4 regions of the Acetobacterium wieringae genome follow, and region 1 is predicted to be linked to each of the others. Evidence: riboswitches for the same ligand, from Rfam matches in the RefSeq annotation. Region 1 holds a riboswitch; each other region holds the start of a gene.

Evidence for each region. Region 1 has a riboswitch for cobalamin ahead of CHL1_RS13620 (nucleotide-binding protein). Riboswitches for the same ligand answer to the same signal wherever they lie in the genome.
Region 2: another riboswitch for cobalamin. It lies ahead of thiC (phosphomethylpyrimidine synthase ThiC); the one in region 1 lies ahead of CHL1_RS13620 (nucleotide-binding protein).
Region 3: another riboswitch for cobalamin. It lies ahead of CHL1_RS15955 (ECF transporter S component); the one in region 1 lies ahead of CHL1_RS13620 (nucleotide-binding protein).
Region 4: another riboswitch for cobalamin. It lies ahead of CHL1_RS18615 (type 1 glutamine amidotransferase); the one in region 1 lies ahead of CHL1_RS13620 (nucleotide-binding protein).

Annotation. Positions count from the first base shown of each region.
Region 1 is NZ_CP097897.1:2,781,928-2,787,728, reverse strand. Features, by position in the region: gene CHL1_RS13650 (DUF134 domain-containing protein) at 1-260, shown strand, start outside; gene CHL1_RS13645 (Mrp/NBP35 family ATP-binding protein) at 296-1,189, shown strand; gene CHL1_RS13640 (ECF transporter S component) at 1,361-1,897, shown strand; gene CHL1_RS13635 (class I SAM-dependent methyltransferase) at 1,908-2,495, shown strand; gene CHL1_RS13630 (type 2 periplasmic-binding domain-containing protein) at 2,603-3,136, opposite strand; gene CHL1_RS13625 (LysR family transcriptional regulator) at 3,090-3,536, opposite strand; cobalamin riboswitch at 3,624-3,818, shown strand; gene CHL1_RS13620 (nucleotide-binding protein) at 3,910-4,752, shown strand; gene CHL1_RS13615 (hypothetical protein) at 4,749-5,318, shown strand; gene CHL1_RS13610 (nitrogenase component 1) at 5,318-5,801, shown strand, end outside.
Region 2 is NZ_CP097897.1:2,471,340-2,477,140, reverse strand. Features, by position in the region: gene cobT (nicotinate-nucleotide--dimethylbenzimidazole phosphoribosyltransferase) at 1-610, opposite strand, end outside; gene bzaB (B12 lower ligand biosynthesis ThiC-like protein BzaB) at 820-2,106, opposite strand; gene thiC (phosphomethylpyrimidine synthase ThiC) at 2,103-3,410, opposite strand; cobalamin riboswitch at 3,504-3,685, opposite strand; gene CHL1_RS12020 (NfeD family protein) at 3,818-4,273, shown strand; gene CHL1_RS12015 (SPFH domain-containing protein) at 4,289-5,242, shown strand; gene CHL1_RS12010 (ABC transporter ATP-binding protein) at 5,336-5,801, shown strand, end outside.
Region 3 is NZ_CP097897.1:3,230,818-3,236,618, reverse strand. Features, by position in the region: gene CHL1_RS15970 (prephenate dehydrogenase) at 1-145, shown strand, start outside; gene CHL1_RS15965 (FUSC family protein) at 321-932, shown strand; gene CHL1_RS15960 (hypothetical protein) at 1,047-1,778, opposite strand; gene CHL1_RS15955 (ECF transporter S component) at 1,876-2,409, opposite strand; cobalamin riboswitch at 2,525-2,693, opposite strand; gene CHL1_RS15950 (anthranilate synthase component II) at 2,948-3,535, shown strand; gene pabB (aminodeoxychorismate synthase component I) at 3,529-4,899, shown strand; gene CHL1_RS15940 (aminotransferase class IV) at 4,901-5,710, shown strand.
Region 4 is NZ_CP097897.1:459,959-465,759, forward strand. Features, by position in the region: gene cbiD (cobalt-precorrin-5B (C(1))-methyltransferase CbiD) at 1-77, shown strand, start outside; gene cbiE (precorrin-6y C5,15-methyltransferase (decarboxylating) subunit CbiE) at 65-691, shown strand; gene CHL1_RS02195 (hypothetical protein) at 684-935, shown strand; gene CHL1_RS02200 (bifunctional cobalt-precorrin-7 (C(5))-methyltransferase/cobalt-precorrin-6B (C(15))-methyltransferase) at 880-1,263, shown strand; cobalamin riboswitch at 1,353-1,541, shown strand; partial or broken gene CHL1_RS18615 (type 1 glutamine amidotransferase) at 2,020-2,289, shown strand; gene CHL1_RS02210 (type 1 glutamine amidotransferase) at 2,349-2,732, shown strand; gene CHL1_RS02215 (creatininase family protein) at 2,997-3,758, shown strand; gene CHL1_RS02220 (MORN repeat-containing protein) at 3,812-4,654, shown strand; gene CHL1_RS02225 (chitobiase/beta-hexosaminidase C-terminal domain-containing protein) at 4,726-5,640, opposite strand; gene CHL1_RS02230 (hypothetical protein) at 5,637-5,789, opposite strand.

The DNA of each region.
Region 1 (5,801 bases):
AGTATGAAACCATCCGTCTGATTGACCTGGAAGGGCTGCTTCAGGAAGAATGTGCCGAAAGTATGCATGTGGCACGAACAACGGTTCAAAAAATATATAACGATGCCCGCAAAAAACTGGCCGATGCGTTGGTTAACGGCAATGTCTTAAAGATCGAAGGCGGAAATTACAAGCTGTGCGAAGAAGGCTTGGAAACCTACGGCTGCAGCCGCTGCCGCAAACGTCGGGGCAATGGCCGTTGCGATCAAACGCAGATTTAAAAGATCAAGCAAACAATTGAAAGAGGAGAATTTTTATGAGTGAAGAGTGTAGTCAATCCTGTGGGACTTGCGGCGAAGAATGTGCCGATCGAAAAGTTGATTTTTCCGAGCAGCCTCATGAACTAAGCAAGATAAAAAAAGTTATTGGTGTCGTCAGTGGCAAGGGTGGCGTTGGTAAATCGATGGTAACCTCGCTGATGGCGGTAAGCATGAAGCGACAGGGTTATAATACCGCCATTCTTGATGCCGATATTACCGGTCCGTCGATTCCCAAAGCCTTTGGCATCAAAGAAAAAGCCATGCCTTCAGAATTGGGATTGTTTCCGATCACCAGTAAAACCGGGATTGAAATCATGTCAATTAATCTGTTGCTGGAAAATGATACCGATCCGGTAGTCTGGCGCGGCCCGATTATTGCCAACACGGTTAAGCAGTTCTGGACCGATGTCATCTGGGGCGATGTCGACTATATGTTTGTCGATATGCCACCAGGAACCGGCGATGTGCCATTAACGGTATTTCAATCGCTGCCAGTGGATGGTATTATTATTGTCACCTCACCCCAGGAGTTGGTTTCGATGATTGTTGCCAAAGCCGTCAACATGGCCAAGATGATGAACATACCAGTAATTGGTCTGGTGGAAAACATGTCTTACTTTGAATGTCCGGACTGCGACAAAAAGCACTACTTATTTGGCGAAAGTCGGATTGAAGAAGTGGCCAAACAGTATGGCATCGATGTTGTCGCCAAAATGCCGATTGATTCTTCGCTGGCTGGCGGCTGTGATAAAGGGCTGATTGAGTTATTTGAGAATAATTGGCTGGATCCGATCGTTAAGACACTGGAAAAAAGTGAACAATCAGATCCGTTGTTCGTGCCGGAATTTGCCAATCAGGATGTCCCAGCTCAGACGGGGAGTCGAGTTTAATAAACCGTTTGTAAAATCATAAAAAACAAACTAATTATGACAAATGTTATTAATTAGGGTAAACTAACGTCAACTCAATCGTGTTATAAAATAAGCCAATAAGGCATATACTTCTTGAAAGAAGTTGTGTTTTGTTGGCTTTTTTTGAAAAAATTGAAAGCAGGTATTGTTATGAATCATTCAAAAACAAAAAATCTTGTAGGAACAGGTCTTTGTATGGCCTTAGGGCTCTTACTTCCTCAGTTGTTTCACGCCATTGGAGCTGGTACCGTATTTTTACCTATGCATATTCCCGTTTTACTTTGTGGTCTTTGCTTTGGGTGGCAGTATGGTTTGATCTGTGGGGTCATCACGCCCTTATTGTCTTCAATTTTAACCGGGATGCCGCCCATTTTTCCGGTGGGATTAACGATGATGTTTGAACTTGCGGCTTATGGCGCTTTAACGGGTCTTTTGTACCGGAAATTTAATTTGAATATCTATATTGCTTTAATTGGTTCCATGCTGGCAGGGCGCATCGTTTCAGGTCTTGCTTCGACTCTTTTTTATGGTATGGCGGGAAAAGAATACGGATTACAACTCTTTTTAACCGGAGCTTTTGTGACGTCGATACCCGGCATTATACTGCAAATCATCATTGTCCCATTATTGGTCATTGCTTTGGAAAAAGGTCGTGTTGTTACACAGCCGATAAAATTAAGTGCATAGGAGTGTTCCAATGAATCATTGTCAATCAACGAAAGAATATTTTAATAGCATTGCAAATAAGTGGGACACGATGTGCCATCATGATTCCGAAAAAATATCGGCAATTCTAACTTTGGCAAATATTAAGAAAGATAGTCGTGTTCTGGATATTGCTACCGGGACTGGGGTGCTGATACCGCATTTACTAAAGACGGAACCTACTGAAGTTAAGGCTATCGATCTTTCAGAATTAATGATCGCACAGGCGCAAAAAAATCATGATGACAATCAGGTTCGATTTCAAGTGGCTAATTTTTACGAGTTCGATCAAACTGGATTTGATTTTGCAATCGCCTATAGTGCATATCCTCACTTTTGGGATAAGGAAGGGTTTGTCCGGCATCTTGCTGAGAGTTTGAATTCTCAGGGTCGTTTTATGATTGCTCACAGTGAAAGCAAAGAAACAATTAATGGTAGACATTCTGGAGATCAAGTCCGAAAAGTTTCAGCTTCGCTAAAAGATGCGATGACCGAGTCCAATTACTTTAAAGCCGCATTTGATATTGACATTCTTGTTGATACGGATGAAATGTATATTATTTCCGGGAAAAAGAAATAAACCACAGTAATCCATTAGAAAACATTTCTTTGTCTGAATTAGAAGTTGCTTTTGTAAAAATGACCTGGATACAAGCTATATCTGTGATACAGTTTGTATCCAGTTTTTTAGATTGTCATACAATTTATTTTATTTTCTAGAGTAGCTATATAGCGTATCCCAATAGTGCTTAATGTGTGTTCACGGCGCATGATATAACCAGCGTGTAAAATCTGATTGTGTTCTGAAAACTCGATTGCCTGAATCTCGTTTAATTTTGAGTGCATCTTGTCACCATCACTGTTGGTCAGATCCGGACCGATACTGAAACAATCGGTGCCGCGAACCAGGGCGATTTTGGTGCAGCGGTCAATCACATGTATATTTTTATCGAGGATTTCATTGAACAAAATTTCTTCGGAAAAATGAAGCAGATTGTCGTCGCCCTGATCATAGGTTACAAAGGGGTAGGGTTTCAGCTCATCAAGAGTGAGTGAGTCTTTTTGGGCGAGGGGATGCAGTTTTCTAAGAAAAACATAGGATTTGATTTTCCCCAGAATATGAAAAGCGAGATTACTGGTATCCAAAAGCTTCTGCATCGTATTCAGGTAATGATCATTGATGCACATGACGCCGATTTCGCTGCGGCAGGGTGGCGACATCGTGGATGACCTCATGGGTTGGACCTTCCCGAATGGCAATATCATAGCGATCCAAGCCGATTTCATCGATGATCTTGATAAACGACATGGTCGAAAAGGGCAGCCGCTGGGTGGAGACGGAAAAGCGCATCGGGATCGATTTCTGATGCTGGTAACGTCGTTCCAGATATTCGGCCTGTTCGACGATATCCCGGGCATGGTTCAGATAATCCTGACCTTCATAGGTTAATTCAACGCCGCGACTGTTCCGCTTGAATAATTGAATACCCAGGCTTAGCTCCACTTCCTTGATTGCAGTCGATAAGGTGGATTGGGAAATATAAAGCGCTTTGGCTGCCGCCGAAATCGACTGATGCCTTGAAATTTCGATCATATATTTCATGTTTTGTAGTGAAATCATCGCGTTCCTCCGGTTTTTTATTCCTATACTATCAAAAATATTGATAGCTGGCAATTGGAAATTAGAAGACCTGGGCTAATTGTTTGAGCTTCTTACTTGTGATATAATACGTCTCAATTGAATAACAAAGTGTAGTATGAAAATCGGTTAAAATCCGATGCGGTACCGCCACTGTAAAAGTGAGCCGCTGTAAATTGATCAACACTGGAAAGAAATTTCTGGGAAGTTGTTACAGCCGGCGATGATCTTAAGCCAGGATGCTTCTATATTTTGTGATAACCAAGCCTAACGGATTATTGGGCGAGGAATTTATTTTTTATAATAAAACTCTTCTGTTTAATAATTCAGAAGAGTTTTTTTTATTGGAGGGAAAATGAATCTAGACAACAAACGGATCGCATTTTATGGCAAGGGCGGGATTGGTAAATCGACGATTGCTGCCAATGTATCGGCAGCGCTGTCAAAGGCTGGTAAAAAGGTCCTCCATATCGGCTGTGATCCAAAATCGGACTCGACCCGGATTCTGATGAAGCGACGGATTCCCACCGTCTTGAAAACACTCAAGGAAAAAGGGGAGCAGCTGAATCAAGCAGATATTTTGTTTACGGGGGTCTACGGTGTCACCTGTGTTGAAGCCGGCGGCCCGGAACCAGGGGTTGGTTGTGCCGGGATGGGTATTTCGGCGGTGATCGAGACCCTGGAAAAGCTGGACGTCTTTACGATGGACTGGGATCTGATTGTCTATGATGTGCTGGGTGATGTGGTCTGTGGTGGTTTTTCGATTCCGATGCGTAGGCAATGTGTTGATGCGGTTTATATTGTGACCTCGTCGGAATTTATGTCGTTGTACGCCGCCAATAATATTTTAAAGGGCATTGCGCACTACGAAACCCCGGCCCAAAAACTATTTGGCGGTTTTATCCATAATCGTTGGATGTCTCAAACCGATAAAGAGGTGGTTGATCAGTTTATCCAAATGACCGACAGCCGTCTGATTGCCTCAATTGAACAAAACCAGGCGATTAAGCTGGCCGAGTATCAAAGAAATACCATGATTGAGGCCGATCCTCAGGCTTCCCTTTCACAGGTTATTAAGACCTTGGGGAAGGATCTGTTTTGGGAGGTTCCAGCCTGTAATTCCCGTCCCCTTGATGATGACGCAATGGAAGCCCTCTTTGATTTTGTTTCCGCAAAGAACCAGGAAATCAGCAGATGAGCAGTATTACCATTGAAGCGTCGGTCTATAATTTAGGTGATATGGAATTGGCCAAACGAATTTTTGCGATACCGGACACCTTAGTAGTAGCCATCGGACCGCCAGCCTGTATTCGCATTTTATACTTCAGGGCTTTGGAATGTGGGCACTTGTCCAAGCTCAAACTCATTCCTATTAGTGCATTGGATTACACCTTTGGCGATTATCTGGAAAAAATCAAAGGAGTTGTTGCAGCGGCGTTACAAAAAACCTGCTATCAGGGTATTATTCTCTATGTTTCATGCCCCGATCTGCTTTGCCAAACTGATTTTGACAGGATGGTTCAGGAACTTGATAATCCCCGGCAGATACCGGTCGAGATTTTCAAACGTGGTCCCATGGAGAAACGAAAAACCAGCCCCTCCCAACGTTTGGATAAGATTGCAGTAAAAATCGCGGACTTTGTTAAGACCCAGCCGCTGGTATTCTCAAAAAATGAAGCGGTTTGTGAGTTGCCCCGCTGGCCGCAGATTATACGGGAGTACTTTCTTTATTCCCCGATGATCCGGCTGTTTGTCAGTTTTTGATGACCGGCTCCGGCTGCGCAAACTGTCCCAGTTCCATTGATAAATTGAATCACAATCCGTTTATTTTTTCCCGCTTTGATGACTTGCAGGCGGTTTATGGCTGCACAAATGACATCGGTGAAGCCATTACAAAGCACTTTCAAATGTACCACCAAACCAAAGAGAGTGAATTATTGCTATCCATTGGCACACCGGTTACCTATATGACCGGGATGAATGATCATTCTTTACAAGGCTGTGATCTGTTTACGACAACCGCTAGGATTGAGACCAACGGTTTTCAGACCGCCGAAGAAGGGGTAGCCAAGGCCCTGTTAAAAATCGCCAAAGCGACGCTTAAACAAGTTGAAACCCGCAAAAAACGGATCAATCTTATTGGCTATAATCCATTTTTATTTGGCAAAAGGCAACACTTTCATGAAATTGAAACCTGCCTGACATCCCTGGGCTATACGGTCTGCTTTCTCGGTTACGAGAGTCTGG
Region 2 (5,801 bases), 310 kb from region 1:
CCGGATACTCGGCCATGACGGCCAGGATTGCAGCGCTGGGTGTGGTGTTGCCGATACCCATATCGCCGGTGGCCAAAAGGTTAATCCCCTGCTCTTCAATGACCTGAGCAGCCACGTTGATTCCGGCTTCCAGAGCAGCAATGGCTTGCTCCCGGGTCATTGCCGGTTCGTAGTAAAAATTCTTGGTGCCACGAGCGATTTTGCAGTCGATAATCGCACCTTGCTTAACCAGCTCGGGCATATCCACGGCGACGCCCATGTCGACAACAATCACTTCAGCCCCGGAGGCCTTCGCCAGAATGTTAATGCCAGCACCGCCTTTGACAAAGTTTTGTACCATCTGTGGGGTAACCTCCTGGGGAAAGGCGGAAACGCCTTCAGCCACAACGCCGTGATCTCCGGCCATGGTGATGACCATTTTTTTATCAACGTTGGGGCGGATGGTGCGCTGAATCCCGGCCAGTTGTTCAGCTACGACCAGTAGCTGACCGAGACTCCAGGGTGGAATGGCCAATTGTTCAATATGATCCCGGGCCGCCTGCCGCCACTTGGGATCAGCTGGTTCGGTGTTATCGATGACGTGTTTTAAGGTATATTTGGTTTCGATCATGGTACTTATCCCTTCTCTATGGTATTAATTATAATGCACAGCGTTTCGGGAGGTCACGGACCTCCCCTACGGTCTGATGATTTAGATCGGGTGCTGTTTTTTTGGTGCACAAACAATCCGATAAACAATAACGAGACATCTATTTTAGCAAGGTAGTGATTGGTCAGTTCGGGGCGAACCGTGTTCGCCCGCATCACTTAAGCTATCATTTATGCCAGTCCAAAAAACTCAGCGGCCACATCGGCTGGACATTTGCTGTCGGTACAGACGGCACAGCCGTGGGATGGCGTCTGGGCCGCCAGGGCAGCAATCAGATTGGCCTGGTTAATGGCGTTTTTAACCTGTTCCTCCTGATTGCGGGCAACCCGGGCCCGGGACATCGCCAGATCGCGGTTCCAGGCGGCTTTACCACGTTTTAAGACATTAGCGGCATTAGCAGCGATCCGGGTGGTTTCGACACCGATACGGACATCGTCTTCATTGGGCAGACCCAGATGTTCGGCTGGAGTCAGATAACAAAGGAAGTCGGCCCCATGCATACCAGCAAAGGCTCCACCGATGGCACCGGATATATTATCATAACCGGGAGCAACATCAGTTGCTAGGAAGCCCAAAATATAATAGGGCACCTCAAAGCAAAGTCGTTTTTGCAGCAACATGGCTGAGGGTATATGGTTTAGGGGCACATGGCCGGGACCTTCCACCATCACCTGAACGCCAGCTGCCAGGGCCCGTTTGGTTAGTTCGCCAGCAACCATCAAGCCACGTAGGTGGGCTTGATCGAGGGAGTCGGCGTTGGCGCCGGGTCGGATGGCATCGCCGATGCTTAAAACTGTATCGGTGGCTTTAAGAATTTCCAGCAACCGGTCAAACTGTTCATAGAGGGGGTTTTCTTTATCATTATGGAACATCCAGCCGGTCAGCAGCGAGCCGCCCCGACTGCAGATATCGGCTACCCGACCGGTTTTTTTCAATATTTTGAGAAGATCCATATTTAAGGCCGAGTGCACAGCCATAAAATCCATCCCGGCCTGGCACTGTTTTTCCACCACTTCAAACAAGTCGTCGGCGGTCATATTGACCATCAAGCCCCGTTTATCAGCCGCTTCTTCTTGGCACGCCTGATACACCGGCACACAGCCAGCGGCGATATTGGAATTACTTAAACTCAAGGTCCGCATCGTATCGATATCGGCACCCATACTTAAATCCATAAAGCCATGGGCACCGGCGGCTTCAATGATTTTGAGCTTTTTGACTTCCATTTCCATGTCATCGCGGTCACCGGAGGTGCCCATCAGACCGTTAACTTTGACGTCCAGTCCGCCGCCGATGCCGCAGATTTTAGAACGGTTGCGCAATTTATTTTTAGGAATGACAATCCGGCCAGCGGCTACTCCCGCCCGGATAAATTCCGGGGTGAAGCCTTCGCTAATCGCCACCATTTCCATTTCTTCGGTAATTTTACCCGCCCGCGCTTTTAACATTTGGGTCATCGTTCGTTCCTCACTTCCTGGTTTTCGTCTCGTAAATACTTGCCGACAATTTTCATGGCACAGAAGTCGCCGCACATGCTGCACTCGGAGGCGAAGTTGGTGCTGCGATCTTTCCAGACTTTTGTGGCAGTTTCGGTATCGATGGCCAGTTCCATCTGTCGGCCCCAGTTGAGTTCCCGCCGGGCGTGGGACATTTCCAGATCCCAGGCAATCGCCGCCGGATGACCTTTGCCGACATCACCGGCATGGGCGGCAATGCGGCTGGCCATCACGCCCAGATAGACATCTTCGGCACTGGGCATACCGATGTGTTCGGCCGGGGTCACATAGCAGAGAAAGTCCGCGCCATAATAGGCGGCAATCGCTCCGCCAATGGCACCAGTGACATGATCCATCCCGGCCCCGGAATCAGTGGGCAGACAACCAAAGACAAAGTAGGGTGCACCACCGCATAATTGTTTTTGTAATTGGACAGTCGTTTGAATCTGATCCAGGGGAACATGACCTGGTCCTTTAACCATCACCTGAACGCCAGCCGCCCAGGCCTTTTTAACCAGGCCGCCGAGGATCACCAATTCATGAACCTGAGCGCCATCCAGCGAATCAGCGATACAGCCGGGACGCATGCCGTCGGCAAAACTCAGGACGACATCATATTTTTTGCAGATTTCCAGAACCCGGTCGTATTGGGTATAAAAAGGATTTTCACACTGGTTATGCACCATCCAGCCGATCAGGTGGGAGCCCCCATAACTGACCAGTGGATCAATCCGGCCTTCATCTTTAGCACGATTGATGACATCCGTGGTGGTGCCGCAGTGCAGGGCTAAAAAGCTGACACCATCAGCGGCATGTTTTTCCATCATCGCAAACATGTCGTCGGCGGTCATATCTAAAGCGGTACCATATTTTTCCTGAGCCATGGCCAGGGTTTGATACAGGGGCAGGGTACCGACTGGCCGATCCACTGTAGCTAAGACTTTTTCACGCATTGCATCGATTGGGCCCCGGACACTTAAGTCCATCAGGGTATCGGCCTTGGCCTTAACGGCCTGGTCAATTTTAGCCATTTCACCGGCGATGGTGTCGTCAACTTCATACATCCCGACGCTGGCTGAGACCTTGGTAAACAGTCCTTTACCGACAGCCACCGGGTTGATATTGGGGCGGGCGCTTTTAAGAATGACGATTTCACCAGTGGCCACTCCCTGACGAATCAGCTCGGGATCGAGCCCTTCTTTTTCAGCTACATAAATCATTTCGGCGGTGATTTCACCCGCCCGTGCTTTTTCCAGAATTGTCATTGTTTCCTCCTGAATGATTGTTGGTATTTTAGCAAATAAAAAAGTCCACAGCAGTTATTATAAAAATAACCGCCATGAACTTTACCTTCGTTCATTCAGGATCGAGTATAGGCAGGTCTCCTGACTTGGGGTTTTAGCGCTACGCCACACCTTCCCATTAAAAAACAGTGGTCTTTGTGGTTTGCTCCGCCCTTACAGTGATGGGTTCGTTCAGGACTCTCACCTGATTCCCTATTCTCCTTATTGCTAAGGCACCATATGCTCGCTTTTCGATTTACTTGTTTTTGATTATACAACCTAAAAAATAAATGTGCAAGAAAAAAATTAAAAAAATGATTTGGACAGTTGAGATAAAAAAAGAATCAAACTATGTTATAATAAATCAAATGAATGAGGGAGGTGAGAGGATGAATCTTGTTTTTATCTGGTTGATTTTGTTTATCGTTTTTCTGGTAGCTGAACTGGTTACAGCTGGGGCGTTGGTTTCAATCTGGTTTTGTGTGGGCTCTTTGGTGGCTTTAGTTGCCGCCTATTTTGGCGCGGCTTTCTGGGTGCAGATGATCGTTTTTTTTGTCGTTTCCATTGGCTTACTATTGGTTACAAAGCCGTTTTTAAAGAAACATCTGGATCCCCAAAAAATGGCGACCAATGCCGATCGGATCCTTAAAAACCGGGGCATTGTTGAAGAAGAAATCAATAACCTCAAAGGTCAGGGGGCGGTCAAAATAGACGGGAAGTCCTGGTCAGCCCGAAATGTCGATGGTGAGGCTGTTATTCCGATTGGTGCTGAAGTGACTGTTGTGGGAATCGAAGGCGTTAAGGCCATGGTTCGGGCGGCTGAGAAAGAAACTATTTCAAAATAAAAGGAGGAAAAAAACATGTATGGACTCATTATTTTAGGTGTCATCTTTATCATTTTTATTGTTGTGATTATTGTCAATGCCAAGATTGTTCCTCAGGCCAATGCCTATGTAGTCGAACGGCTGGGAGCTTATCATTCTACCTGGGAAACCGGTTTTCATATTGCGATACCAATTATTGACCGGATCTCCAAACGAATCAGTTTAAAAGAGCGGGTAGCCGATTTTCCACCACAACCGGTTATCACCAAAGATAACGTCACAATGCAAATTGACACGGTTATATATTTGCAGGTAACCGATCCCAAATTTTATATGTATGGGGTGGATAATCCCATGAAGGCAATTGAAAACTTAACGGCTACGACCCTTCGTAATATCATCGGAGATATGGAGCTTGATGCAACGCTCACCTCCCGAGATGTCATTAATACCAAGATGCGGGTGATTCTCGATGAAGCCACCGATCCCTGGGGGATTAAAATTAATCGGGTCGAGCTTAAAAATATTATGCCACCAGAAGCGATCCAAAATGCGATGGAACGGCAGATGAAGGCCGAGCGGGAACGACGTGAAAAAATTCTTCAGGCCGAAGGGGAAAAAGCCAGCGCTATTCTGGTGGCAGAAGGTGAAAAATCGGCGGCAATTTTGCAGGCAGAAGGGTTGAAAGCGGCCGCTATTTTAAGCGCTGAAGCAGACCGGGAAGCCCAGATCAGACGGGCGGAAGGGGAAGCCGAAGCGATTATCACGGTTCAGGAAGCCGTTGCAAATGGGGTCAAAATGTTAAACGCTGCTGATCCAATCCAGTCGGTGATTGCGCTAAAAAGCCTATCAACCTTTGAAAAGGTAGCCGATGGCAAAGCCACCAAGATCATTATACCATCTGAAATTCAGAGTTTGGCCGGTCTGGCCACATCCCTCAGTGAAATTATGAAGGATCAGACTAAAGTCAGTCAGCAGAGTAATTTATAAACGACCATGAATGGGCAATTGGGAAACGGCAAGCCGTTTTTCGATTGCCCAAATTTTTTAACGAACAATTAAGAAAGAGGGCATATTTTGGAAATTACGAATACGCAACTTATCAAACGTTTTATACCCTATTATCAAAAATATAAATGGATTTTGTTATTGGATCTCTTTTGTGCGACCCTGACCACGGCCTGCGATCTGGTGTTGCCGCTGATCGTGCGGTTTATTACCAATGCCGCAATTAATGATTTGGCCAGTCTGACAGTGGAAACAATTCTAAAACTGGGACTGTTATATCTGATGCTGCGACTGATCGACGCAGTGGCTAATTATTTTATGGCCGATGTCGGTCATGTGATGGGGGCTCAGATCGAAACCGATATGCGCCGGGATCTTTTTTCGCATCTTCAGAAGCTGTCTTTTTCGTTTTACAGCGATACAAAAATCGGTCAGCTGATGTCCCGAATGACCTCGGATCTTTTCGATGTCACCGAGTTTGCGCATCATTGTCCCGAGGAATTTTTTATTGCCGGTCTGAAAATTGGAGTATCCTTTGGGA
Region 3 (5,801 bases), 450 kb from region 1:
GAAATTTGAGACCAGCCTGGCTGCCATGAAAGACATGATCCGTTTGGATGAAAAGGAAGAATTGATTGATCGACTTCAATCAGTACGGGAAAAACGCATTGCCATGGGGGAGATTCGGGCGGCGAAAAGCTTAAAAAATCTGTGAGTTTGCTTAAGAGATGCGCTGTGAAAACTATTACATCAGCCTGAAAATGATTACGCTATTGACTTAATTAAATATGGGAGTATACTCTAGGTAAAGAAACATTTGAAATCATAATTTTTAGTGGGAACAAAACGAAGAGGGTAAAAGTTAAATAAATAATTGGAGCAAAAAGATCATGAAATTATGTCATCTGCCATCCCTTGGTATGAGAAACATAAAAACGGTGCTGGCAGTATTCATCTGTGTGGTGGTATTTGCAATAATGGGACCGGAGTTTAATCCACTGTTTGCTGCAATTGCAGCGGTGCTTACCATGGGGCCGAGCATTGAAAATTCCATCGAAACTGGTTGGAATCGGATATTGGGAACCATCTTTGGTGGAGCAGCGGGACTGCTGGGCATTTTTGCCGCTAACTTAATTCCTTATGAATTTGCCTATGTGGCTATTATTCCGCTGGGTATTATGTTACTGATCTATCTATGTAATAATTTTCATAAAGCAGGTGCCATTGTTATTACCTGTGTGATGTTTCTCAGTGTCATGACCACCTATCCCCAGGACGCTGGCAGCTACATGCTGGCAATGTTAAGGCTGCTGGAAACAGCATTTGGGATCATTGTGGCGTTTTTAATCAATCGTTTTATCAAGGTTCCGGAATGCGACGAAAAGTCAGCTGATGAGGGATCAGAAACAGAAAAAGAGCTGGTCACCGAGGCAGAAAAACCGGGTAATGACCATCAGAAGTTTAAAGTATCAAGTTTTTTGTATATGCTATTCAAACCATAGGTTTTACGTTTATTCTGGATTTTTGTGACGTCTGGACAAACTAAAATATAATTACCCCTCCCCTTAAAAAAGAGACCACCCGAATACCAGGTGGTCTTTTTTTAGTAAAAAAAATTATTTAAGATGACCGATTACCGTCAGTTTTGCGTTGAAGACCGCCGCCAGTTCGGGTAAGGCAAAAGGTTTGATACTGGCAATTACGGTGGTGGCCGGACCGGCAGAATCCACTACATTCAGATTATTGGGCATCGCTTCAAATTGGTACTGATGAATGGCGGCAAGATTGGTGGCTTCGTATAAAATTCCCTTGGAGCCGCAGGGGACAATCTCATTAACAGCGGGATTTTCGGTTAAGGTTTTAAGATCCTGATAATCGGCGATTTCCGGATCACCTTCGAGAACAAGAGCGGCCCCGAATTTGGGTTTGCCAATGCAGATCACTAAATCCCCGGGTGCAGAGGGGGTGATTCGTAATCGCTTGGCGATGCCCACAACAAAAATGCCAAAGCCGGTCATACAGGTTTTGAAATTTTCTTCAGTTGAACCGTTAATGGGTAGTTCCCCGATGCCAGCCCGCGCCAGTTCTTCCTTAATTCCCTGGATCAGGGCAGCGCCAGTGGGCTCCATTTCACCGACGATGGTGTTGGAAAGACTGATAATCTCGGTGCCGCAGGATAGCAGCTCAAAAAGACAGACCCGGGCGGCAAAAATCGAAATATATTTTGTAGGAACACACAATTCGTCCCCGGGCTTCTCTCCGACACCACCACTGCTGTCACAGGCCGTGACCAGGAGGGTATCGGGAAGCTCAAGGACCGACAGGTCACGATATTGATAAGTTTTCATCAGATCCTCCTTTGGGGGATTGGTTTGCTAATAGTGAAAGTGTCCTGGGCTTGGTGAGTCATTTGGTAATAGCGGCAGTAGGGTAAACACTAGCCAGTTAAACCTGGGTTGAGGTTACCGAAGCGACCTGATTTTTAACTGACAGTGGTAAGGCTTTAAAGATCAGAGCGGCAATCAGAGCGTTGATGCCGCCGACCAGCGCCAGGGGAAACATCATTGCGATAACTCCAGGCCAGGTTAACATTGGAATCAGTAGCGGCGAACACAGTAACAAAAGGATCGGGCCGTTACAGACGGCGGCAACGATAACGCTGACAATCAGAGCGACAATTTCGCTACTGGCCTTTTTAACAAAAACATAAGTATACCAAGTGGCTACCATGATTAACCCCATTCCCAGGCCAATGGCCAGGTGAACCGGTAGGGTCATCGGGAATCCCGAGGTAAGGGCGGTTAAAAGATGACCAATAATCGCAATAATTGCGCCCGCCACAGGGCCCATCAGCAGGGTGCCTAAAAAAGCCGGTAGTGAATCAAAGGCAATGGTGCCAAAAACTTTTAACTGGGCGCCTACAAAAGAAAGGGCAATTAAAAGTGCCATAAAAACTAATTGTCGGGTGTTGATTTTCATAACGAACTCCTTGATTTTTATTATAAAGCATTTGATGGCCAAAGAAAAGACGAACCGATTCCGGTGCCAAACAAAAAAGCCCACATCCAATACAGATGTGAACTTTACCGTCGTCCAAATGGAATCATTTTTGGCAGGTCTCCTGAGTCCGTTTCATCGCATCTTGTCCCTTCCCGTGAGGTGGTGATGACAAGTGCTCCAACGATACAGTGGTGGGTCCCTACAGGATTTTAACCTGTTTCCCTATTCTCCTTTTACAAGGCACCAAAAAAGCTTTATTTACATGGAAGCATAATAGCATATCCGGGATTGGCTTGTCAAATTAAAATTGACCGGGACTAATAATCAGTACAAGCAAAAAAGCAAAGCGGGAATTAAGAATTTCGGGATTGGGGGTAAATTCTGGTGTAAATCAAACCCGAAAAAACCGGACCAACCGAAAATTATCGCCAAATATTCCAGCTATAATTCATTGTCTAAAACCCTTGGAGTATGATACAATACAGCTCAAAATGATTAATACTATGAGGTATAAAAATTGATTCTAATGATCGACAACTATGATTCTTTCACCTATAATTTAGTCCAGTATCTGGAGGGACTCAATGAAACGGTGATCGTAAAAAGAAATGATAAAATCACTCTCGACGAGATTGCTGCGATGGCACCGTCGATGATTGTTTTATCGCCGGGGCCATGTACCCCCAACGAATCCGGCATCTGTCTGGATGTGGTTCACCGTTTTAAGGGACAAATCCCGATTCTGGGAATTTGTCTGGGACATCAGATCATTGGTCAGGCCTTTGGCTGTACGATTACCAAAGCGCTGGAGCCAGTGCATGGCAAGGTTCATGCCATTGCCCATGACAATGTCGGAGTCTTTGACGGTCTTAATAATCCCCTGAAGGTGACGCGCTACCATTCTCTGGTGGTGGAAAACCGGGATATTCCCGATTTTTTTGAGATTACCGCCAGAACCGATCAAAATGAGATTATGGGGATGCGCCATAAGGATTATCATATCGAAGGGGTGCAGTTTCATCCTGAAGCGATTCTCACCGAAATGGGCATGGAATTACTGGATAACTTTTTTCAAGCGACAAAAGAAAATGGTGTGCGATGCTAATACAAGAAATAAAAACCGACCTAACAAGTTTTGAAAGCTATCTTTTATTTAAGGATGAGCCCTACAGTTTCTTCCTCGACAGCGGGAGAGACCCGGACAGCTTGGGACGTTATTCATTTATCGGCGGGGATCCGCTGCTGGTCTTTACCAGCAAGGATAATGACATCACCATTAAAACCAAGACGGAGACGAAAACGGTTACTGGCGATCCTTTTGATGAACTGCAAAAACTATTAAAACAGTATAAAATGGATTATTCATCGCCGTTTCCGTTTATTGGCGGGGCGGTCGGTTATTTTGGCTATGATCTTTGTCATCATCTGGAAGCCTTCCCCCGGACGGCAGTGGATGATGTTAATGTCCCGGATTGTTTTATGGGCTTTTACGATGGCATTGTGATTATCGATCATAAAGAAGAAAAAACCTATGCGGCGGCTCTGGGGATTGAAGAAAACGAAGCCGATATTGTCAGCCGCTTAGCCGCTCGATTTGCCGGTGATCCCAAGGTCGCCATTCGTTCGGACTTTAAAATCAATGAAAATCTGGAATTCCGGGGTAATTTTACCAAACCGGAATATCTAAAAGCCCTGGATGCGGTGCATGAATATATTTTAGCTGGAGATATTTACCAGACCAATCTGACTCAGCGCTTTAATGCTGATTTACAGTTAAGCCCATTGGAATTATACAGTGAACTTAGAAAAATCAACCCGGCTCCCTTTGCCAGCTATATTGATTTTGGGGTCGGTCAGATTGTCTCCAGTTCGCCGGAGCGTTTTATTCTGGTTCAGGGAAAAAACATTGAAACCCGACCGATCAAGGGCACCATGCCCCGGGGCAAAACTCCGGCAGAAGATGCGGCCAATCGTGAGACCCTGGTCAACAGTGAAAAGGACAAAGCCGAGCTATTGATGATTGTCGATCTGGAACGGAATGATCTCGGTAAAATTGCCAAAACCGGCACCGTCAAGGTACCGGAATTGTTTAAGCTGGAAGAATATCAGACCGTTTTTCACCTGGTCTCCACAGTGACGGCCGAACTGAAGGACGAATTGGATGCCATTGACTGTGTTAAGGCGACCTTCCCTGGCGGTTCAATTACCGGGGCACCAAAGATTCGGGCGATGGAGATTATTGATGAACTGGAGCCGACCCAGCGAAACATTTATACCGGTTCGATTGGCTATATTGGTTTTAACGGTGATCTGGATCTGAACATCGTCATCCGCACGATTGTCTGCAAGGATGGCAAAGGCTATTTTCAGGTTGGCGGCGGGATCGTCTGGGATTCCGACAACGAGTCCGAGTATCAGGAAACCTTTGATAAGGGGCGAGCCCTGATGGATGCATTGAAACGGTATTAAAATGGACTACGTCAGTTATAACGGGGAAATTTTAAAAAAACCGCAGATGCCGCTGGATCAGGGCTTTCTTTATGGCTATGGGGTGTTCGAAACCATCAACGTGGCCCAGGGCAAGCTGGTTTTCTTTGAGGATCACATGGAACGGTTCAAACAGAGTGCCCTGGTGTTGGGCCTGAAGTTGACCATTCATCCTGATCAGATCCGAAGCGAGTGTCAGCAGATTATTGACAAAAATGCGATGATTCGGGGTGGCCTAAGGGTTACTCTCAGTAAGGGACTAACCGCTGATAACCTGCTGATCACGGCCCGGGAAAACCATTATGACCGTCGGATGTTTGAGCAGGGTGTGAAAATTTGCACCGCTGATACGATCCGCAATGAAAAATCCCGGTTAGTGAGTATTAAGTCCAACAATTATCTGGAGAACCTGCTGATATTAAATGAAGCCAAAGCCCTAGGCTTTAGCGAAGCGGTTTTTTATAACACCCAGGGCCATCTGGCTGAGGGGTGTATGACCAATATCTTTTTAATCAAAAACGGCCAAGTCGGCACCCCGGCAAGGGATTGCGGGCTGCTGGCCGGGATTGTCCGCAACCGGGTAATTGACTTGCTAAAAACCAATCAGATCCCAATCGCAGAGGGGTACTACAGCAGTGATTGCTTGCTGGCAGCGGATGAAGTTTTTATCACCAATTCGCTGATGGAAATCATGCCGGTGAAGCAGCTCGATAAACGATGTTACGGGGTTGGCCCAGAAACCCTGACGGCCCGGATCGATGGGTTATTTCAACAAGCCTGGGGGCAGCGTTAAGAGGTGGCATAGTTTGAATTATTAATCAACAAAATTAAGCACCAGCCTTGCTATGGAGAGAAAAATTCGTGGCAGGGCTTTTTGTTGATGA
Region 4 (5,801 bases), 1.4 Mb from region 1:
TGTTTTCCAAGATCCATGGCTTTTTAGGACAAAGCAAAGACGCAGAAGAGTTGAGGAAACGATTATGTACCCATTAAAAATTATTGGATTGGGACCGGGGCATCCGGATTATATCTTACCGATCGCCTTAAAAGAAATTGCCGCAGCGGAAGTGATTCTCTGTGGCACCCGCCACGCCGAAAGTTTTGATGCCAGTGGCAAGGAGATGCTTTTTATCGGCAAGGGAACCCCTCTCAGTGAGCTGATGGAAAAGGTTGCTAAGGGCTATCAGACCCGCAAAACCGCCCTGGTAGTTTCCGGGGACTGCGGTTTTTATAGTCTGCTGACCTATGCAAAAAAATTGGTGCCGGAAAAGGACATTGTCTGTATTCCTGGGATCAGCTCACTGCAGTATTTTTTTGCCAAACTGGCTATTAGCTGGGAGGATGCGAGGCTTTTGAGCTTGCACGGTCGGGATCAGGATTTGGCGGCGGCGCTGGCAGAAAACAAAAAGCTGGGTATTCTTACCGACAAAAATAATAATACGGCCTTTATTGCCGGAATCCTGCAGACAGCCGGTTGCGAGAACAGTATTCTTTATGTCGGTGAAGAGCTGTCCTATCCCAATGAAAAGATCACCCGACTAACGGTGGCAGAAGCCCTGACTTATCAGGAGGAAGGACTGGCAGTCGTGGTGGTGATCAATGAGTAAGATAGCAGGATACAAGGACGAGGCCTATATTCGCGGCAAGGCCCCAATGACCAAACGGGAAATCCGTATTTTAACCATTTCGCTACTGGGAATTGAATCGGGTGACGTGGTGGTGGATATCGGCGCCGGTACCGGCGGTCTGACCATGGGAAGCGGCCTATGCTGCAGAAAATGGCAAGGTCTATGCCGTGGAAGCCAAAGAGAAAGCACTGGAGCTGGTGCAAAAAAACAAAGACCATTTTAATGCCGATAACGTGGTGATTATTCCCGGCAAGGCGCCTGAGGCGCTGGCTGAAATCAAAGAGCCGGTAGACCGAGTCATCATCGGCGGTTCCGGTGGGAATATGGAAAGCCTTTTTCAGTGGTGCAAAGCCAATACCCGCCCCGGCGGCCGGGTCATTGCCAACTTTGTGACCCTGGAGAACGCCGCCCAGGCCACCACGTTGATGAATCAGTATTTTGACAATGTCGAACTGATTCAGGTCGGTATCAGCCGGGGCGAAGGCATCGGTGGTTTAACGATGTTAAAGGCCGCCAATCCAATTTTTATTATTACGGGTGATGTGAAGTAAACAACCGTTTCGGTATATGTGAAACTGGTCGGTAAGCTTGCGACAGTTTCAAAATTGCTGAAAAACTGCTATTGACAAGCAGCAGTTTTTCGTGTAGAATGAATTCAATTAAATAGTGAACTTGTCCTATATTCAAGGGAAAAAGGTGTAAATCCTTTGCTGTAATCGCAGCTGTAAAACATGATGACCGTCTCATAACCACTGTTAAGAAATTAGCGGGAAGGGAGATGGAAAGTTGATTGTTGAGCCAGAAGACCTGTTTGTAGTGATTTCTTAACAACCTCCGATTTAGAGGACTTTAAGAGCATTATATTTAGATTTGTAAGTATGATTCTTTTATCCTTCTCCGTTGGAGAAGGATTTTTTTTCGTCTTGCCGTCGGTGACGATCGCAAGCGAACCGGGAAGTGTGTGATTTCCGGCAGTTGGTTACTTTCTCCTAGCCAATTTTAGAATCTCTTCGAATAAAGGGACATCTCCAAGTCAGTATTTAATACCCTTCCTCGGGGATGGTGTGTGACATCCCCGAATTTACCTTGCTTTCATTAATTTACATTTTTGATAGAAAACATTATTCCTCTGCTTAGATTTTTCTGGCCAAAAATTTGAGCACCAATAAAAGAAGTGCATTTTCTTATGGATGCGCTTTTTTTATTGGAATAAATTTCTTTTAATAAAAAATATTTTTGAAAAAGCGCCGAAAATGGTATACTTGCTATAAAAAATACTGATAACTATTCAGATAGGAAGGTCACAGATGAGAATTCACTATTTACAGCACGTCGCCTTTGAAAATCCCGGCAGTATTCTAAAATGGGCCCAAGCCAACAATTATCCCGTCACTGCGACACAATTGTATAACGATGAAGCGCTGCCGGAGGTGAGTGATTTTGATTGGCTGGTGGTGATGGGGGGGCCGATGAACATTTATGAAGAAGCGCAATACCCCTGGCTGAAGGCCGAAAAAGCATTCATTAAAGCCGCTATTGAAGCCAACAAGGTAGTCCTAGGACTGTGTCTCGGCAGTCAGTTGATTGCGGATATCATCGGCGGGAAGGTCGTGAAAAATAAGCAAAAAGAAATCGGTTGGTTTCCGATCACGTTTTTGAAGAAGCCAAAGCATCGCCACTGTTTGCCTTTTTCCCGGACAATCCAGTCGTGTTTCACTGGCATGGGGACACCTTTGTCGAGTTGCCGCCGGAGGCCACCGTCATTGCAGCCAGTGCCGCCTGTCAAAACCAGGCCTTCGTCTACCAGAAACGGGTTTTTGGCTTTCAGTTTCATCTGGAAAATACCCAGGCAATTATTAAAGATCTGATTAAAAATTGCGGCGATGAAATGATCCCCAGTGATTTTGTACAGCGGCCGGAGGAAGTCATGGCCCACCCGGAATACATCCTTCAGGACAATCTCTGGATGGCAGCTTTTTTAGACCAGCTGAAACTACTGGTTGAAGCTGACCGGATTTAATAAAAATCTTTATTCACAACAACTGACTGGTGAAAAAGTGGGTAAATATAAATCAGAATCTATTTAAGCAATTCTAAAATTCAAAAGAGTTGATCAAAAATTGCTTTGCGTTTAGTTTCCACAAACAATTTTGTAACGTGTAGGCGAACAGGCGATAGCCTGTACGACGTACAGTGTAAAAATTGTTTCGTGCGAAACTGAATGCGAAGCTCACGGCACTTGTGCAAAAGTCTAAGAAACAATTTGATTGAAAGGAATTTTATAATGAAAAAGGTAATGCTTAACGAAATGACCGCCCTGGAAGTTCAGGAGCTGTTAAAAAATGCCGATCAGGTCACCGCCATTGTGACCTTTGGATCCTGCGAGAGCCATGGCTGGCATTGCTGCCTGGGGCCGGACTTTTTTGTGCCCTCCGAGGTGGCCAAACGCGTGGCGCAGAAGCTTAACAATGTGGTAGTGCTACCCTGCGTTCCCTTTGGGACTTCGATTCATTATAACTCTTACCCGATGTCAATCACCTTGCGCTATGAAACCGAGATTGCCATTGCCGAGGATATCTTTGAGAGTCTGATTAACAATGGCATCAAACACATTTATATTCTAAATGGTCATGACGGTAATATTCCGGCGCTCGAAATAGCCGCCCATAAGGTCAAGGATCGCCATCGCGAGGCAAAATTTCTTTATCTGCCGGATTGGTGGACCAAGGTTGGCCCGATTATGGGTGACCGCTTTGAAGTCTGGAACGGACTGGGCCATGGCGGTGAAGGCGAAACCTCGATTATGATGGCGCTACGCCCGGAACTGGTCAAGCTGGAAGATGCGGTATCCCAGGTACCGGAAAATGTCATTAAGATCAATGAAAAGGTTGACATTATCTGGGATATCAAGGAACTCACGGCCACTGGGGCCACTGGCGACCCCACAAAAGCCAGCATAAAAAAAGGCGAGCAAATGCTTGAGATCTTTGTCGATTTGGTGGCCAGCGCCATTGAAGAAATGAATAGCCGGGGTTGGGAGTATTAGTTTTTTGGTGGTAAAAGGATAGTTCTGATAAAATGAAAAGAGGTGGTTAAGTAATGAAAAAATTAATGGTGCTACTGACAATGCTTGGTTTAGTCGTGTTCCTGTCGGGCTGTTCGCTGATCCCGGGAATTTTTGGCAACAAGTCAGAGTCGGTAAAAAATCAGGAAATCACTCTGGCCTTGTCGTTTGGTGAGAAAACCGGCACTTATACGGGTCAATTGGTCAAAGGTTTACCCCAGGGGAATGGTGTCTTTACTGTTTCCGACGAGGATGAAGTGGCCTGGACCTATGAGGGCGAATGGGAACAAGGTCATTTTCAGGGGAGCGGGCAAACTGTCTGGGAAGATGGGTTTATGCAGGAAGGCTACTACCAGAATGATTTGTTAAATGGGCCGGGACAAGAATATCTTAATAAGAATCTCATATATGATGGCAATTACACTGATAATCGTTATGACGGACAGGGTACGCTTTACAACTATTATGGCGAGGTGATTTACGAAGGTGATTTTGACATGGGCTACTATAACGAGACGCTGGTTCAGCGAAAGGTGCGCCTGGATCCGTTTAAAGCGCAAACCGCAGAAATATCCTACGCCGAAATCGTTGATAACGCCAAAAACGAAACTGGAAAAAAAGTCAAGATGACAGGGCGGGTTTTTCAGGTTTATGAAAATTATGAAAATCAGCAATACTTCTGTGATTTTATCATGGATGTCAATGATGATCCTAATCAGATGGTTCAGGTTTATTATCGCTTGAATTCGGGTGAAGCACCGCTGGTTGAAGGTCAAATGGTAACGGTCTGGGGTACCGTTGAATACCTCTATACCTACACCACCGATGGCGGCGAGGAAAACACCATTCCTAATGTGGAAGCCTGGAGTGTGGAATAGAATTTAATAACTGTAACCCAGAAAAACTCCCGGTCATACGACTGGGAGTTTTTAGTATTGGCAGTAGTGCGCTAATTCAGGGTAATAATATCGGATCCGGCAAATTGGAAAGGTAAATGATATTGACCGCTACCGATATATTCAGCAGCGGCATAGTCCCACCAGGGTTTGCCTTCATGACGGAGCCGCATCTGATTATCACCAGGGGTTCCAAAATCAAATTCAATCAGGATATCACCTGCATTGTAGCCTTCAACCGTAAAATTAAGAACCTTGATGGTGCCGCCGTTATCAGTGGTTGAAACAACACTATAATCACCGGTTGCATTGCTCAGAGGGTTGGGGATGTGCTCGGTATAGGTCGTTTGAGAAATCGACAACGAATTGCCATAATCGGTTTTATACCATACTCCATAGATTCTGTTAATAAATTCTTCCGGGGTTAGCACAGACTGGGTATTGGCTTGGGGGGCGGTCAGGATGTATTTTCCTTCAATCGTTGCACTGGAAAAGCCTTTATCGCTCACTGCGACGGCTTTAACCGTGGTTTCGCCAAGGGGTAGGGGAATGGCACTGGTGTATTTTGGCGAGGTCTTGTCGGGGACATTGCCATCAACGGTATAATAAATCGTATAACCAGAGTTACCCTTGATGATTTCCAGGTTTTGGGTACCCTCATAGCTGCCCGGAGCCAGGTTGAAACTGGGCGGTTTAACCAGATAGCTGTCCTGGTTTTGAATGTAGCTTTGATCCCCGGTTTCTTTGGCGGCCCGTTCCAGTAAGGCCAGAATCTCAGCTTCGGATTTTCCGGAGGTTGCATAGGAACTGAGCAGTTCGTCATAGAGTTTTTTTAGTTCATCCTGATCGGTGGTTTTCTCAATTTTTTCTTCACTGGTCAGATTGGCTGAGGCAAACTGATTGTACAGGAAAAAAGTGAGGCCACCAAGAATCAGAATACTGCCAACAATTGCCAGGATGATAATCAATTTTTTTTGCTTTTTTTTGGTGGTGGAACAATTGGTGATGAGTGGTTTTGATTTGAGTCGACCTCAGTTCGCTCCAGTTCAGCCCAATTTAATTCGTCATGAGCTGATTTGGCGTCATTGCGGTCAGGTGAGTGTTCGTGATCAGTCATTTTTACCCCTCC